DNA from 3 places in the Marinobacter sp. GH_1 genome. Region 3 is predicted to be linked to each of the others. Evidence: riboswitches for the same ligand, from Rfam matches in the RefSeq annotation. Region 3 holds a riboswitch; each other region holds the start of a gene.
The links. A riboswitch is a leader RNA that binds a small molecule or an ion and turns the genes downstream of it on or off. The one in region 3 is predicted to bind cobalamin.
Positions count from the first base shown of each region.

Region 1: another riboswitch for cobalamin. It lies ahead of ACNSOI_RS01085 (TonB-dependent receptor plug domain-containing protein); the one in region 3 lies ahead of ACNSOI_RS19575 (ribonucleoside-diphosphate reductase subunit alpha).
Region 2: another riboswitch for cobalamin. It lies ahead of ACNSOI_RS15375 (ribonucleoside triphosphate reductase); the one in region 3 lies ahead of ACNSOI_RS19575 (ribonucleoside-diphosphate reductase subunit alpha).

Region 1 is NZ_CP184460.1:245,308-250,500, forward strand. Features, by position in the region: gene ACNSOI_RS01080 (putative nucleotidyltransferase substrate binding domain-containing protein) at 1-1,662, opposite strand, end outside; cobalamin riboswitch at 1,783-2,000, shown strand; gene ACNSOI_RS01085 (TonB-dependent receptor plug domain-containing protein) at 2,139-4,001, shown strand; gene ACNSOI_RS01090 (cobalamin-binding protein) at 4,036-4,917, shown strand; gene ACNSOI_RS01095 (FecCD family ABC transporter permease) at 4,919-5,193, shown strand, end outside.
Region 2 is NZ_CP184460.1:3,373,937-3,379,129, reverse strand. Features, by position in the region: gene ACNSOI_RS15385 (acyl-CoA dehydrogenase family protein) at 1-273, opposite strand, end outside; gene ACNSOI_RS15380 (AraC family transcriptional regulator ligand-binding domain-containing protein) at 402-1,421, shown strand; cobalamin riboswitch at 1,482-1,685, shown strand; partial or broken gene ACNSOI_RS15375 (ribonucleoside triphosphate reductase) at 1,835-3,586, shown strand; gene nrdD (anaerobic ribonucleoside-triphosphate reductase) at 3,579-3,725, shown strand; gene ACNSOI_RS15365 (anaerobic ribonucleoside-triphosphate reductase activating protein) at 3,727-4,431, shown strand; gene ACNSOI_RS15360 (DUF488 domain-containing protein) at 4,445-4,828, shown strand; gene ACNSOI_RS15355 (methyl-accepting chemotaxis protein) at 4,937-5,193, shown strand, end outside.
Region 3 is NZ_CP184460.1:4,275,128-4,280,320, forward strand. Features, by position in the region: gene ACNSOI_RS19575 (ribonucleoside-diphosphate reductase subunit alpha) at 1-1,742, opposite strand, end outside; cobalamin riboswitch at 1,854-2,052, opposite strand; gene ACNSOI_RS19580 (DUF3047 domain-containing protein) at 2,235-2,894, shown strand; gene ACNSOI_RS19585 (FmdB family zinc ribbon protein) at 2,955-3,308, opposite strand; gene fmdA (formamidase) at 3,314-4,546, opposite strand; gene ACNSOI_RS19595 (AAA family ATPase) at 4,648-5,193, opposite strand, start outside.

The DNA of each region.
Region 1 (5,193 bases), 300 kb from region 3:
GCCGGCATCGTCTTCCAGCAACAGCTTGGTTTTGGCGATGTCTTTTAGTCGTTCAAAGGAATTCTGGGAGCGGCTGCCACAACCCAGGGCATGTACGCGGATCAAATCCGATAATGGCGCTGTGCCCCGACGCTTGAGGTTGAACGTTTTCTGTTGCTTGCCGTCTTCCTCGAGCACGAAGGTGCGGAAGAAGCCGAGCGGTGGTGTTCGGTTCAGGGCATTCCTGGCCAGGAAGGTAAGGAAGCGCTGGCTGCCGCTGGCTTTCTGTACAATCAGGGTTTTCAACTGTTCGGTGAAGTCGGTTTGCCCGTAAATGCCATCCAGGTCGAAGAAGATATTGCTGTTGAGCAGGGCTTCCGCCTTGGGGTTTTCGATCCAGTCGGTGAAGTAGCCTTTCCAGACACTCAGCGGTTGTCGCCATTTCGGGTTGGTGGCCATGATATCGCCGGTGCAGTACGCGTAACCACATTCGGCCAGGCCATCGGACACGAACTTGGCCAGCGCCAGAAAATATTCATCGTGCTCTTCAGGTATGAAACTGTCGTCCAGCACCATGGCGTTGTCCTGGTCGGTAACGACCAGCTGTTCATCCCGGGCCATGGAGCCCAGGGCCATGAAGCAGTAGGGCACCGGTGGCGGTCCGAGTTTTTCTTCACCCAGTTCCAGCAGACGTTGGCTGAAGCTGCGACCGATACCGGCCATGGCGCTGCCGATCATGTGGGAGTTGGCGTCTTCGTTGACCATGCGTACAAAGCTGTCGCGGACTTCCAGGCTGATTCTCTTCAGGCCTTTGACGTCGTTCTGGTGGTAGATGTTGCTGACCAGGTACAGGCTGCTCTGGCTTTCATACTTGACGATGTCTGACAACGCAATCACGCCCCGCACTTCGTCGCCTTCCATCACCGGCAGGTGGTGCACGTTGTTGTGGAGCATGGTGAGCATGGCTTCGAAGATGAAGGAGCGGGCGCTGATAGTGATCAGTCCTTCCGACATGATGTCGCTGATCGGGGTTTCCGAGGCCAGGGCATGGGTAACCGCACGGGTACGTAGATCCCGGTCGGTGATGATGCCCTGCAATTTCGGGCGTTCGCCGCTTTCATCCATCAACAGCAGCGCCGATACGCCATTGTCTGTCATGATCCTGGCGGCTTCCTGCAGGCGAACGGTGGTCGGAGCGGAAACCGGTTCCCGGGATATCAGGCGGGTAACCTTGGCGGTCATCAGTTCGTTGGATTTCTCTCTACGCGAAACCGCCGAACGCAGTCGGCTGCGGTCTTCAATCTCAACAAAGTCTGCAAAGTTTTCGTCGGTTTCCCACAGATGCTGAAAGGTGGTATCCGGAATCTTGTAGATGAGGCAATCTTCGATGGCTTTGGCGGGGAACCGGACTTTCTTGTTCATCATCAATCCGAACTGGCCAAAGATTTCGCCCTCGCCTACGCGGTTATACAGTTCACCGGAGCGGCGGAAAATCTCCACGGCGCCGCTGCGGATATAGTGGAGCCAATGATTGGTCTGGCCGAGTTCAAGTATCTGGGTGCCGGCGCGGTAGTAGACCACCTCAATACCGCTGACAACTCGTTCAAGAAGTTCTTCAGGCATGTCATTGAACGGGGGGTATTGGGCAATGTGGTTGCGGATGTCCAACAGTTCGGCCTGCATAAAACTCCCTGATCCGTCAGCGAAAAAAATGTGATAGTGAATGAATATAGCAGTGTGTATCCACCGGGGCCACGCAACCTTTTGCTAGATCTCGTTGACCACTTTGGCTGGTGTTGTTAGCCTTGCGGCTCTTTTTCAGGTGCCTGTCGCAAAGCGCGATGGGTGAAACGGGAAATCGGTGCGCCTGACCCAATCAGGCAAGGCCGATGCTGCCCCCGCAACGGTAAGCAGGTTAACGGCAATCTGATGCGCCACTGTGCCACGGCATGGGAAGGTGATTGCCCCGGAATTCGTTCTGCCTGCAAGCCCGGAGACCGGCCTGGAAAAAAACACCCGGAGTTGCGGTGGGCTGCTTGGGTGGGCGAATTTCGGCCAGCCTGACACCGCATCCGCCTGCCCTTCCTTCTGTTCCGCAACTTAAGCCTGAACCTTAAGAGTCAGCCCGTGCGGGTGCGCGCGGTTGTCGGAGTAGAGCGATGCATACCCTGAAGTTTCCTGCCGTTATTGCCGGCATTTCCATGATGGCCCTGCCCCTCGCGGTGGCTGCCCAGTCTTCTGACCAAACCGAACAGCTTGATCCAATTGTGGTGACGGCCACGCTCGGGCCGAAAACCGTGGGCGAAAGCCTGTCATCGGTAACGGTGATTGAACAAGCCGATATCGAGCGGCAAAAACCGGCCGAGTTCCGGGATCTGTTGCGCGGCCAACCTGGCGTGAACGTGGTGTCCGATGGCAGTTATGGCAAGACCACCAGTCTGTTTTTGCGCGGCGCGGGCAGTTCCGGAACGGTTCTGCTATTGGATGGCATTCGTCTGCGTTCAGGCACTGCCGGCATTCCACCCTGGCAGTTTATGCCGCCCGAACTGATGGAGCGTGTTGAGTTGGTTCGTGGTGCCAAGAGCTCCCTCTATGGTGCTGATGCGGTCGGGGGTGTGGTTCAGGCGTTTACGCTGGAGCCAAAGGCTAACCAGCAGGCTTGGGCGGAACTCTCTGGTGGCTCCCACAACACCCGTGAAACTTTTGCCGGCGTTGCTGCCCGGTCGGGGCAAACCTCGTTGCTTGCCAGTGGGGTTTACTCGGATACAGATGGCACCAATCTTCGCGCTGGCGGCGATGACAAAGGTTTCCGTAATGCTGGTGGTCTAGCCAAGGTCAGCCATCGTTTTGAGCAGGGTGGCGGCGCCGGAGTGACGGTGTTTCAGTCTGAGGGAAACACCGAGTTTGAGGGCGGTGATACCGATTACATGATCCGTGCGGCGGGTCTCTATGTTGAAGCGGTGGCCAGTGACTATTGGCGAACCCGCATCCAGTTCTCAGAAGCCAGAGATGAGCAGGAGACCTTTGGTTCCTTCCCCAGTGTCTACAATACCCTGTCCCGATCCGCCCGTTGGGACAATACCCTGACAGCCGGCGTACATGAGCTGGTCCTGGGCTCTGAGGTGATGGTTGATGAGGTGGATGGCAGTGACGAATTCGCTGAGAACAGTCGAACCAACGCAGCGGTGTTCGGCCAGGGGCGACTGAATTTCGGCGCCAGTGATTTGATGCTCAGTCTTCGCCTCGATGATAATGAGGCTTACGGTAAAGAAGAGACGGGTGGTATTGCGTTTGGTCACCAGTTTGACCGCTCGCACCGGGTTCGGTTGAGTTATGCGACCTCGTTCCGCGCCCCTACCTTCAATGACCTGTACCTCCAGATTCCGTCCGATTTTGGCAGTTACTTCGGAAATCCAGACCTGAATCCCGAGAAAGGTCAGATGGTTGAAGCTGGTTTTTCCGGCCGATATGACACCTGGTTCTGGGATGTGGCGTTGTACCAGAATGACGTCGACGAGTTGATCACCTATGTGTTCGACCCCGCAACATTCGATGGCACCATGGAGAACGTTGAGACTGCCCGGATTCGCGGCGTGGAATTGGCATCCGGCTTTCAGACCGATGACTGGGATATCGGGGCGGCGGTGACCTACGCTGATACCGAAAACCGGGATACCGGTGCACGCCTGCCACGCAGGGCGAGCAAGACCCTGCGTCTGGATGTTGATCGCCTGTTCGCCCAGTGGTCAGTGGGTGGAAGCCTTGTAGCAGAAGGCAATCGCTACAACGATGCGGCGAACACCAGTTTGTTACCGGGCTTTGGTACCTTGGATCTGCGGGCCGCCTGGAACTTCCTGCCGGGCTGGTCGGCCAGTGTCAAAATCGATAACGTGCTGGATCGACGCTACGCTACCAGTCAGGGTGGTCGGTCGATTGACGCGCCTCCGTTTTTTGAAACGTTTGATTATCTGGCTGCAGGCAGAACCTACATGGCATCGGTACGTTACGACTTCGGCCGGTAATTCCTCTCAAGGCGAGGTGTGATTCAATTTCGTGATGTTGCATCGGCTCACCCTTCTGGTCGCGTTTCTGCTGGCATCCCTTCCGGTGCTGGCAGAGCCCCTGTGCGCCCGCGACGCGCTGGATCGTGATATCTGCCTGCCGGAACCCGCCGCTCGTATCGTTTCCCTGTCACCGGGCGCCACCGAGCTGCTGTTCTCGGCTGGCGCCGGCGACAAAGTGGTGGGGGCCGTTGCCTGGAGTGACTATCCGCCGCAGGCGGAACCGTTGCCCCGGGTGGGCGACAGCAGCCGGCTGGATCTGGAAGCGATTCTGTCGTTGCAGCCAGACCTTGTGGTGGCCTGGGTGGATGGTAACTCCCGGCAGCAGGTGGAACGGCTGGAACAGTTGGGCATCACAGCATTCTGGTTGGCACCCAGAGAGTTTGAGGATATTCCACTGGCCATAGAGCACCTTGCTGACCTGGCCGGAACTAGCGATGTTGCGCAATCTGAGGTGCAGTTATTCCGGCAGGGTATCGGCGAACTGAAAGCGGAATATCAGCACGCCGAGCCCATCCGGGTGTTCTACCAGATCTGGGATCAGCCGTTGATGACCATCAACCGGGAGGAACTGATTGGCAAGGCCATTGAGCTTTGCGGCGGGGTAAATGTGTTCGGTCACCTGCCGCGGCTGGTCCCGCGAATAGGTACTGAGGCGGTTCTGGAAGCGGCACCGGAGGTGATTGTGACTTCCGGTCGCGAGCGTAATGACCGGCAATGGCTGGCGGACTGGCAGGCCTACCCGAGCCTGCCGGCGGTGGCTGCCGGAAATCTCTTTCTTGAACCGCCAGATCTGCTCGCCCGTCCAACCGTAAGGATGCTCGAAGGTGTGAGTCATCTGTGCCAGACCCTGGAGACTGCCCGTGGCCGGCTCTAGCATTCTCCGGCCGCTGGTCGCCCTGATACTGCTCGGTATTCTGGCCGTTACCCTTGCCATTGCTGTCGGCAGTGCCCAGGTGGGTGTTGGCAATGTATTGTGGGTGTTTGCCGGTGGCGGCACTGAACTGGACCGCACCCTGATTCTGGACCTGCGCCTGCCCAGAGTGCTCAGCGCCTTCGCAGTAGGTGGCTTGTTAGCCGTGGCTGGTGCCCTGATGCAGGTGTTGTTGCGCAATCCGTTGGCAGACCCCTACGTATTGGGCTTGTCTGGCGG
Region 2 (5,193 bases), 900 kb from region 3:
GGCATTGATGCTGGCCGTCAGTTTCAGAAAAGCCAGGCTGAAGACCGTGTTGGCAGCCTGCTCCGGTTGCTCCCAAAGACCATAGCCGGCTTCCTGCCCCGGCATGGGCAACAGGCCGAGGTTCGCGGCCTCGCGGGTAATATCGGCCAGTAGTGGCGGTGAAATCAGGGTTTCGTGACGTGACACCGCCGGCTGAAGGCGGTTGTGAACAAAGCGCCTGGCTTCGTCCAGAAATAGATCCAGGTCTGCGCTGTCTTCAGCGGTTTGACTCATTTTATGCACCTGTAATCATTGTTTTTGTGGTTTGGTTCAGACTACGTTGACTCCGGACTGGAACAAATGCGGGGCTGGGTCAATAATTTTAGTTTTCGGGCCAAATGCCTGCGGACTGGAGCGATACCATGAGCTACTTCGATGAATATCGGCGCGGAATAACCAGTGCCCGGCTGATGGTGGATTACTTTCAGGCGCAGGGCGCCAGTGTGACACGGCTACTGGCAGGAACTGGGCTGGCCGAGGGTGACCTCAACGATCCCAATACCGACATTCTGGCTCGCCAGGAGCTGCGTCTGGTCGCGAACATTCTGGCTCAGGTGCCGGATGCGCAAAGCCATGCGGCGGCTCTTGGCAATCGCTATCACTTTTCTGCCTATGGTTTGTGGGGCTATGGTCTGGTGTGCTGCAACACGGCAGCACAGGCATTGTCACTGGCCCTGAACTATCTGCCGCTGACCTATGCGTTCAGTGGTATCAGCTACCGGGAAGAAGGCGGTAAGGGGTTTTTGTGTTTCACGCCAGCACCGCTGGAACCGGAGATCAGCCAGTTTGTGCTGGCCCGGGACATGGTGGCCGCGGCCTTGCTGGTTCGGGAGCTGGTGGGCGAAGATTTCCACATTGAGCGGCTGGTGCTTGCTTGCAGCCAGATGCCGGGAGACTCCTTTGCCCAGATCCTGAACTGCCCGGTTCATTATGGTGCCAGCCGCAATGAAGCCGCGTTCCCGAAGTCCCTGCTGGGCCTCAGTCTGCCCCAGGCCAATGCGGTGACGGCAGCCATGTGTGAGCAGCAGTGCCGGCAACTGATGCAGCATCGGCGGATTAACGCCGGAGTGAAAGCAGCGGTTGAGCAGTTTCTCCGTGACCGGCGTTGGCAGAAGCCGGTGCTGGCGGAAGTGGCGCGACATCTCGCTATGAGTGAGCGTAGCCTCAAGCGCCATTTGCAGCAGGAGGGTGCCTCGTTCCGGGAGCTGTTAGAGCAGTACCGCAATGCTGAGGCCTGCCGGCTGTTGCAGCAGAGTGATCTGACCATCAGTGACATTGCAATCCGGCTGGGGTTCAGTGATACCTCTACGTTTTCCCAGGCATTCAAACGATGGCAGGGCGTGGCGCCAAGCGGTTACCGAGTGCCGCCTCCCTCTTTTTAATCCATTCTGTGAAAGTGACAAGAGCCTGCAGGATTTCCTTGAATCCAGATTTGTCGGCGTATATAGTGTTCTCGTCTTGGTAAGCCACAACATGTTGTGTTTGTGGCAAGGAATCCGGTGAGAGTCCGGAACTGACGCGCAGCGGTATTGGGGAACGAACGTGGCATGATGACACTGGCGCAAGCCGGGAAGTCGCCACGTAAGGCAGAGCCGGAAGGCTCACGCCCCTGAGTCCGAAGACCTGCCAGGACCACAAGCACTGCACCTTCGCGACTCAGGGTGAACAGCTGATCATGTCTCGGGCACTCGCCCGCGCCTGGCCTCCTGTATTCGCGAACGTTGCTGCAGCTATTGCGACAACCTGACGCGCTTCCAGGAGGAACCTGATGTCTGCCCACACCACCTCGCACCCTGTTGATCCGGCCTTGCTGGATATTTCCGCTACTGTTGGTGAATACCTGCACCGCAGCGACTGGCGGGTGAACGCCAACGCCAACCAGGGCTACTCCCTCGGTGGCCTGATTCTGAATACTGCCGGCAAGGTGATTGCCAACTACTGGCTGAACGAGGTGTATACCCCGGAAATTGGCCAGGCCCACCGGGAAGCCGACCTCCACATCCACGACCTGGACATGCTCAGCGGCTACTGTGCCGGCTGGTCTTTGCGCACGCTGCTGCACGAGGGCCTGAACGGCGTGCCGGGCAAGGTGGAGGCGGGCCCGCCAAAGCACCTCTCAAGTGCCATCGGCCAGATGGTCAACTTTCTCGGTACTCTGCAGAACGAATGGGCTGGGGCCCAGGCCTTCAGCTCCTTCGACACCTACCTGGCACCGTTTATCCGCAAGGACAATCTGGATTACGCCACCGTGCGCCAGTGTATCCAGGAATTTGTCTACAACCTGAACGTGCCATCCCGCTGGGGCACTCAGACTCCGTTCACCAATATCACCTTCGACTGGGTATGCCCGGACGACCTGCGTGAACAGATACCGGTTATCGCCGGTGAGGAAATGCCGTTCAGCTATGGCGACCTGCAGGCCGAGATGGACCTGATCAACCAGGCCTACATCGAGGTAATGACTGCAGGTGACAGCAAGGGCCGGGTATTTACCTTCCCGATTCCCACCTACAACATCACCCGGGATTTTAACTGGGAATCGGACAACGCCCTGCGATTGTTCGAGATGACTGCCCGCTATGGCCTGCCGTACTTCCAGAATTTCCTCAACTCGGACCTGGAACCCAACATGGTGCGCTCCATGTGCTGCCGTCTGCAGCTGGACCTGCGGGAACTGCTCAAGCGGGGCAATGGCCTGTTCGGCTCAGCAGAACAGACCGGCTCCCTAGGGGTGGTCACTGTTAATTGTGCCCGGCTGGGCTACCTCTATAAAGGTGACAAGCCGGCACTGTTTGCCCGGCTGGACGAGCTGATGGATCTGGCCCGGGACAGCCTGGAGACCAAGCGCCAGGAGATCGGCCGGCTGATGGTGGAAGGCTTGTTCCCCTATACCAAACGCTATCTGGGTACCCTGAGAAACCATTTCTCCACCATTGGTGTGAATGGCCTGAACGAGATGATTCGCAACTGTACCAGTGATCAGGAAGATATCAGCACCGAGAAGGGCCGGGCCTTTGCGCTGGAGCTACTGGATCATGTGCGGGAGCGGATGAAGCAATACCAGGAAGAAACCGGCCATCTCTATAATCTGGAAGCAACCCCAGCCGAAGGCACCACCTATCGGTTCGCCAAGGAAGACCAGAAGCGGTTTGCCGATATCCTGCAAGCAGGTACACCGGATGCCCCCTATTACACCAATTCCAGCCAGCTTCCGGTGGGCTACACCGACGACCCGTTTGAAGCCCTGGATCTTCAGGATGAGCTGCAAACCCGCTACACCGGCGGCACGGTGCTGCACCTGTATATGCGTGAACGCATCAGCGATGCCGCCACCTGCGGCCGGTTTGTGAAAACGGTGCTGGAGAATTACCGGCTGCCATACATTACGGTCACACCCACCTTCTCCATTTGCCCGGTGCACGGGTATCTGAACGGAGAACACGAATTCTGCCCGAAATGCGACGAACTGTTGCTCGCCGGGCAGCTATCACAGCTGGCAACGGCCGGCACTTCCCCAAAAAGCAAAGAAGGAGTTCAGCATGGATAACCAGAAACTTCCCGGTGACAGCCAGCGCCAGCGCTGCGAAGTGTGGACTCGGGTAATGGGCTACCACCGCCCGGTCTCAGCCTTTAACAAAGGCAAGCAATCCGAGCATCGCGAACGCACCCACTTCCGGGAGCGTTGAAATGACGGCGGATAACCTGGTGATTGGAGGCATGGCCGCCTTTTCCACCGTTGATTATCCGCAACACCTGGCGGCAACCCTGTTCCTGCAGGGTTGTCCCTGGCGTTGCCATTACTGCCATAACCCTCATCTCATACCACTGGAAGCCGGTGACGAAAAAATAACCTGGGAAAAAGCTCACCAGCACCTGAAAAGCCGGCAGGGTTTACTGGATGCCGTGGTATTCAGCGGTGGCGAACCCACCATCCAGAAAGCGCTGTTGCCCGCCCTGCAACAAACCCGCGAGCTGGGTTTTCGTAACGGCCTGCACACCGGCGCCCCGCATCTGAAACTGCTGGAACCTCTGTTGCCCTGGCTGGACTGGGTGGGCCTGGACATCAAAGCGCTGCCTTCAGACTATGAAATCATCACCACCAACCGCCATGCCGGGCAGGAAAGCTGGGCGGCTATCTCCGCACTGCAAAAGGCCGGCGTGGACTTTGAATGCCGGATGACTTGGCATGGCGCCCTGCAGTCACCGGAGCAGGTGATTACCGTGGGGGAGCAGTTGTCAGATCAGGGCGTGCGCCGGTTTGCGGTGCAGATCGCCCGAAGTGATCAGATGCTGAATGGCACCATCGGGGCCGGGTATCTGAGCATGGAAAACAAGCAAAACGTCCGTAACAAACTCACTCCGCTTTTTGAAACCCTCGACATGCGGGAGTAGTCTGGGAGCAGACTTGTTCAATCGGAGAGCGTTAATATATATCCGACTCAAACGAGCCTACGACACCGCCGCCCGCTCAGACGGCCCGCGTATACTGGTAGACCGCATCTGGCCCCGGGGCGTTGCCAAGGAAGATGCCGACATCGCCCACTGGCTGAAAGGGCTTGCTCCGTCTACTGAATTGCGTAAGTGGTTCGGCCATGATCCGGACAAATGGCCGGAGTTCTGCGACAGCTACCTGAAAGAGCTTCAGTCCGACGATGCCGCAGAGGACCTGGAAACACTCTGGAAGATCCTTGATGAGCACAAACGCATAACGCTGGTGTTTGCTGCCAAAGACACCGAGCACAACAACGCGGTGGCGCTGCGGGGTTATATCCTGAACGAAACGCTCTGAAGCCATCCGCTATCCGCTTTGGGTTGGGCCAGTTGTTACAAACCCTTACTGTCACGATCTTAAACATGTATAGAATATGAATCATTATTAATGGGCTGGAGTAAGATTATGGGTTTTTGGCCGTCCACAAAGCGTGTGGAAGCGCTTGAAGCGGAGCTGTCGGCATTGAACAAGGCATATGCTGAGCGAGATGAGCAGAATCGCAGGCTGGAAGTGGAACTGGAAGAAGAGCGCAGTGCGCTGGTAAAGACCCGCTCAGAACTTGAGCTTGGTCACCGATTGATGGCAGGCCTTGGTCAATTTAGTTCCTCACTGAGCGAACTCAAAGGATCCTTCAGCGAGTTGTCGGATTTGCTCGGCTCCCG
Region 3 (5,193 bases):
TTGCATACGGCGATTTCGTCGGCGCTGGTGTTCAGGGTGATTTCGGTGCACAGGTTGGAGCTGTGCACGACGCCCTGGTGCTGCTGCGGCGAGCGCAGGTTGCAGGGGTCTTTGAAGGTGATCCATGGGTGGCCGGTTTCAAACAGCACGGTGAGCATTTTGCGCCACAGTTGTTTGGCAGGGATTTTCTTGAACAGTTTGATCTTGCCCTGCTCCGCCAGCGCTTCGTAATGCTCGTAGCGTTCCCGGAAGGCGTTGCCGTAAAGATCGTGCAGGTCTGGGGCATCGCTGGGGGAGAACAGGGTCCAGTCCCGGTCTTCACGCATGCGTTCGATCAGCAAATCCGGCACCCAGTTGGCGGTGTTCATATCGTGGGTGCGGCGGCGTTCGTCACCGGTGTTTTTGCGCAGCTCCAGGAATTCCTCGATGTCCAGGTGCCAGCTTTCCAGGTAGGCACACACTGCGCCCTTGCGCTTGCCGCCCTGGTTGACCGCCACGGCGGTGTCGTTGACCACTTTCAAAAACGGCACCACGCCCTGGCTCTGGCCGTTGGTACCTTTGATGTGGGAGCCCAGTGCACGTACTGGCGTCCAGTCGTTGCCCAGGCCGCCGGCCCATTTGGAGAGCAGCGCGTTATCCTTGATGGCGCCGTAGATACCTTCCAGGTCGTCCTGCACGGTGGTCAGGTAGCAGGAGGACAACTGGGAATGGCGGGTGCCGCTGTTGAACAGGGTGGGCGTGCTGGCCATGTAATCAAAGCTGGACAGCAGGTTATAGAATTCGATGGCGCGGGCGTTGGGGTCGTCTTCCCGCAGGGCCAGGCCCATGGCGACACGCATGAAGAACACCTGGGGCAGTTCCAGGCGGGCTTTGTTCCAGTGCAGGAAGTAGCGGTCGTACAGGGTTTGCAGGCCCAGGAAACCGAACTGGTGGTCACGCTCGGGGATGATGGCCGCACCCAGGCGTTCCAAGTCAAAGGCGGCCAGGGCTTCGTCCAGCAATTCGTAGCGGATACCGGCGTGGATGAACGCGCTCAGGGCCTGTGGATAAACCTCTGCCAGCGGCTGGTTGCGGGGCAGGTCCAGGGCCTCAGCCGCTTCCAGGCGAAGCTGTTCCAGCAACAGGCGGGCGGTGACGGCGCTGTAGTCCGGCTCTTGCTCGATACGGCCACGGGCCGTCATGATCAGGGCGGAGAGCACTTCGGTTTCCTCAATGCCGTCGTACAGGTTGCGCAGGGCTTCGTCGACCAGGGATTCGCCATCAATGCCCTCCAGGCCGGTGGCAGCCTGTTCTACCTGCAGTTTCATCAGGCCCAGGTCCAGAGGCGCCACGCTGCCGTCGGCTTTTTTCACGGTCAGGTGCGGGTGCGCTTCCATGGGTTCTTCGATGGCGCGCTTGCGGGCGTGCTCTTCCCGGTAGAGCACGTAAGCCCTGGCCACCTTTTGCTCTTCGGCCCGCATCAGGGCCAGTTCCACTTGGTCCTGAATGTCTTCAATATGCACTTTACCGCCGGCTTTCAGGCGCCGGCTGATGGCCTGCACCACCTGTTCGGTGACCCGATGCACGGCGTCGTTGATGCGGGCAGAGCCGGCGGCTTTATCGCCTTCCACGGCCAGGAACGCTTTGGTCACCGCCACACTGATTTTGGCAGGATTGAATCCAACCAGGGTGCCGTTGCGTTTAATAACTTGAAGGGATTGGGTATCGGTAGCCGGGGCTTCGGCCAGAGCGGTGGCAGACATCGTGTTCTCCTGAAGTCGCGTCAGATTCCATTTAGCCTTCGCGAATGCAGGAGCATACCGTGCCTTGTTTCAGGGCAGGGACAACCGATCTGCTCACCTTGAGTCGCGAAGGTGCAGTGCTGTTTCCCTGGCAGGTCTTCGGACTCAGGGGCGTGAACCTGTTGGTTCGGCCTTGCGTGGCGACTTCCCGGCGCTTACCAGTGTCTTGATGCCACGCTCGTTCCCCAATACCGCTGCGCGTCAGTTCCGGATTCTCACCGGATTCCCGACTACCTTTATGCCTGAAGTGATCAGAGAATGATCACAACATATGGTAGTCAACCAAGGATTTGGTCACTATATACGGACTAATAGCCACTGACAAGGCACTTTATCGCAGGCCCACTGTCTGCCATTGCAGTGGCCCGGAAACAAAAGGATAAGTCTATGAAGCGTTCATCACTGGCAGGCACTGCATGGGTGTTGGCTCTGCTATTGGCCAGCCCGTTACTGATGGCGCAGGAGTCTTTACTGCAACCCTTCTCCACCATGAGTTCATTATCCGATGGTTGGGAACCTCTGGAATTTCCCAGAATCGACCGGCACACGCGCTATGAGCTGGTCACGGACGACGGTGTTCAGGTGGTCAAGGCGACCGCTGATAACAGCGCCTCCGGCCTGATTGCCCGATTGTCGTTAGAACCCGGCGAATCGCTGATTCTGCGTTGGCAATGGAAGGTGTCCAATGTGTTCGACCAGGGCGATGCCCGGAAAAAGTCCGGCGACGACTACCCGGCGCGAATCTACGTGGCCTTTGAATTCCAGCCCGACAAGGCAGGATTCTTTGAACGGGCCAAGCGCAAAACCGTGGAGGTGATGTTTGGCGAGTCCCTGCCGGGTAATGCCCTGAACTACATCTGGGCCAACCGGTTGCCGGAGCAATCCATTGTCGCCAATGCCTTCACCGACCAGACCATGATGGTGGCGGTCAATTCCGGCCCGGAGCAAACCGGTGAGTGGGTCACGGTGGAACGGGATATTGTGGCAGATTACCGGGAAGCGTTCGGGGAGAATCCCCCGCGCATTGTTGGCGTGGCCATCATGTCGGATGCGGATAATACCGGTGAACGGGCAACAGCGTGGTATCGGGATCTGGTGCTTGAGAGGCCGTGAATTGTGGATCGAAAAAAGGCCCCGTATCGGGGCCAAACACGTGAAACGTCGAATCGGCTGTCAGTGGCTGATCATCCACGGGCGCATCGAGGGAAACATTTTCTTACCGTCCGCGGTATAGAACAGCATGGATTTGCCCGGCTTCGGTGAGCCGCAACCACAACTTCGGCTGTGTTCCTTGTCGTGTGCCCTGCGATCGGCAGTCGAGAACACTGGCTCGTGTTTTGAGCGCTCGTTCCGGTCCTGAGCCGATCGTTTGGCCGGGTCCATGGCGGCAATCTCCGGAGGCAGCACTATGACACGGGGTGACAGCGCCTGGCAGGTCGGGCACTCCGCCGGCTTGGCGCAGTCTTCCATGGTGGCCAGCTGGTGGAACAACCCGTGTTCCCGACATTTGTAGTCATACACAGGCATGGTGCTTACTCCTTGTCTTTCGAAAGGGGCACGTCCATACCGCCACTGACTTTCTTCTGTGGGCCATCAGCTGACGGGTTGATGTCGAAATCAAAGATGCCGGTTGGCAGCCAGAGCGTTGCACAGGCATTGGGAATATCCACCACGCCGCTGATATGCCCCTCCACCGGCGCACACCCAAGGATCGCGTAAGCCTGTGCCCTGCTGTAGCCGAACTTGGTCATGTATTCGATGGCATTCAGGCAGGCCTGGCGATAGGCCACATGCACGTCCAGATAGTGCTGGCCGCCCTCTTCATCCACCGAGATGCCTTCAAAGATCACATAATCGTCGTAGCGGGGCTTGATGGGGCTGGGCTTGAACACCGGGTTCTTGATGCCGTATTTACGCACGCCGTCTTTGATCAGGTTCACCCGCAAGTGAATCCAGCCAGCCATTTCGATGGCCCCACAGAACGTAATTTCACCATCACCCTGGCTGAAGTGCAGATCGCCTACAGACAGTCCTGCGCCATCTACGTAGACCGGAAAATACACTTTGGAGCCACGGGAAAGATCCTTGATGTCGCAGTTGCCGCCATGCTCCCTGGGTGGCACGGTTCGCGCGGCCTCAGCGCCAGCCGCCTTGGCTGCGTCCCCTCTCATCTGGCCCATGTGGGCCGTTTCACCGTTAGGCAGAGTAGCCAACTCCGGCACACGGTCAGGGTCCGTTGCTACCAGGCCCGCTTCCCGCTTGTTCCATGTATCCAGAAGTTCCTTGGAAGGCAGGCAACCAATCAGTCCGGGGTGGATCAACCCGGCAAACTCCACGTTAGGAATATGCCGGGACTTGGTGAACATACCGTTGAAGTCCCAGATCGATTTCTGGGCTTCGGGAAAATGTTCCGTCAGAAAGCCACCGCCGTTCTGCTTGGAGAAGAAACCGTTGAAGCCCCACTGGCTCTCCTCAAACGTACCTATGTCCAGAATGTCGACTTCCAGCAGGTCACCCGGCTCTGCGCCTTCGACGCCAATGGGGCCGGACAGGAAATGCACCTGGCTGAGGTCGACATCACGCACGTCGTCGGCACTGTCGTTGTTCTTGATCTGGCCGCCGGTCCAGTCGTAACACTCCACGATAAAATCGTCACCGGGTTTGACGGTGGCCACCAACGGAATATCCGGGTGCCAGCGGTTGTGGACTTTGTCGTTCTCGTAGGCCGATTTATTCAGATCGATCTTGATGATGGTTTCAGCCATAGCGGGCGCTCCTGTACATTGGCTTGTCTGTTTGAATAACGCCTCTACTATCGGCTGCACGGCATTTCGGGGGTATTCGCCAAATACCCCCGGCGCCTACGTCATTCGACGTATTGGCGAACGCTGACCGCGTGTTTAATCACATCGGCTTCAAAGCGCTGGCTCTCCGGATGGGCCAGCAACGCCCGCGCAACCGCCGGCTCCAGGCGCTGGCGAAATGCCCGTAACATCTCCCGTGCGCCATAACGGCTGTCGTAGCCTCGGCAGAGCTCCCGGCGCAGATTCTCGGACAGAGTCAGTTCTGCTTTTTTGCGGGCCAGGCGCTTGTTCAGCCCCGCCAACTCGATATCCAGCAGCGCGTCCAGCCAGTTGTCGGTGAGGGTGTTGTAGTTCAGGATCTGGTCAATCCGGTTGAGAAACTCCGGATCAAAATGGCGCCGAAGCGCGGCATCCCGAATGGTTTCGCCAGAGCCGGGTGACAGCCCCAGCCACCGGCGCCAGCCTCGCTGATAGCGGTGATGGTGAGCCTCCGCATCCAATGCGCCGGCGTTACTGGTCATGAAGATCAGGGTATTGCGGAAGTCGATTTCTCGATTGCCGGAGGGGAATACCAACCGTCCAGTATCCAGCACGTTCAACAGGGTACG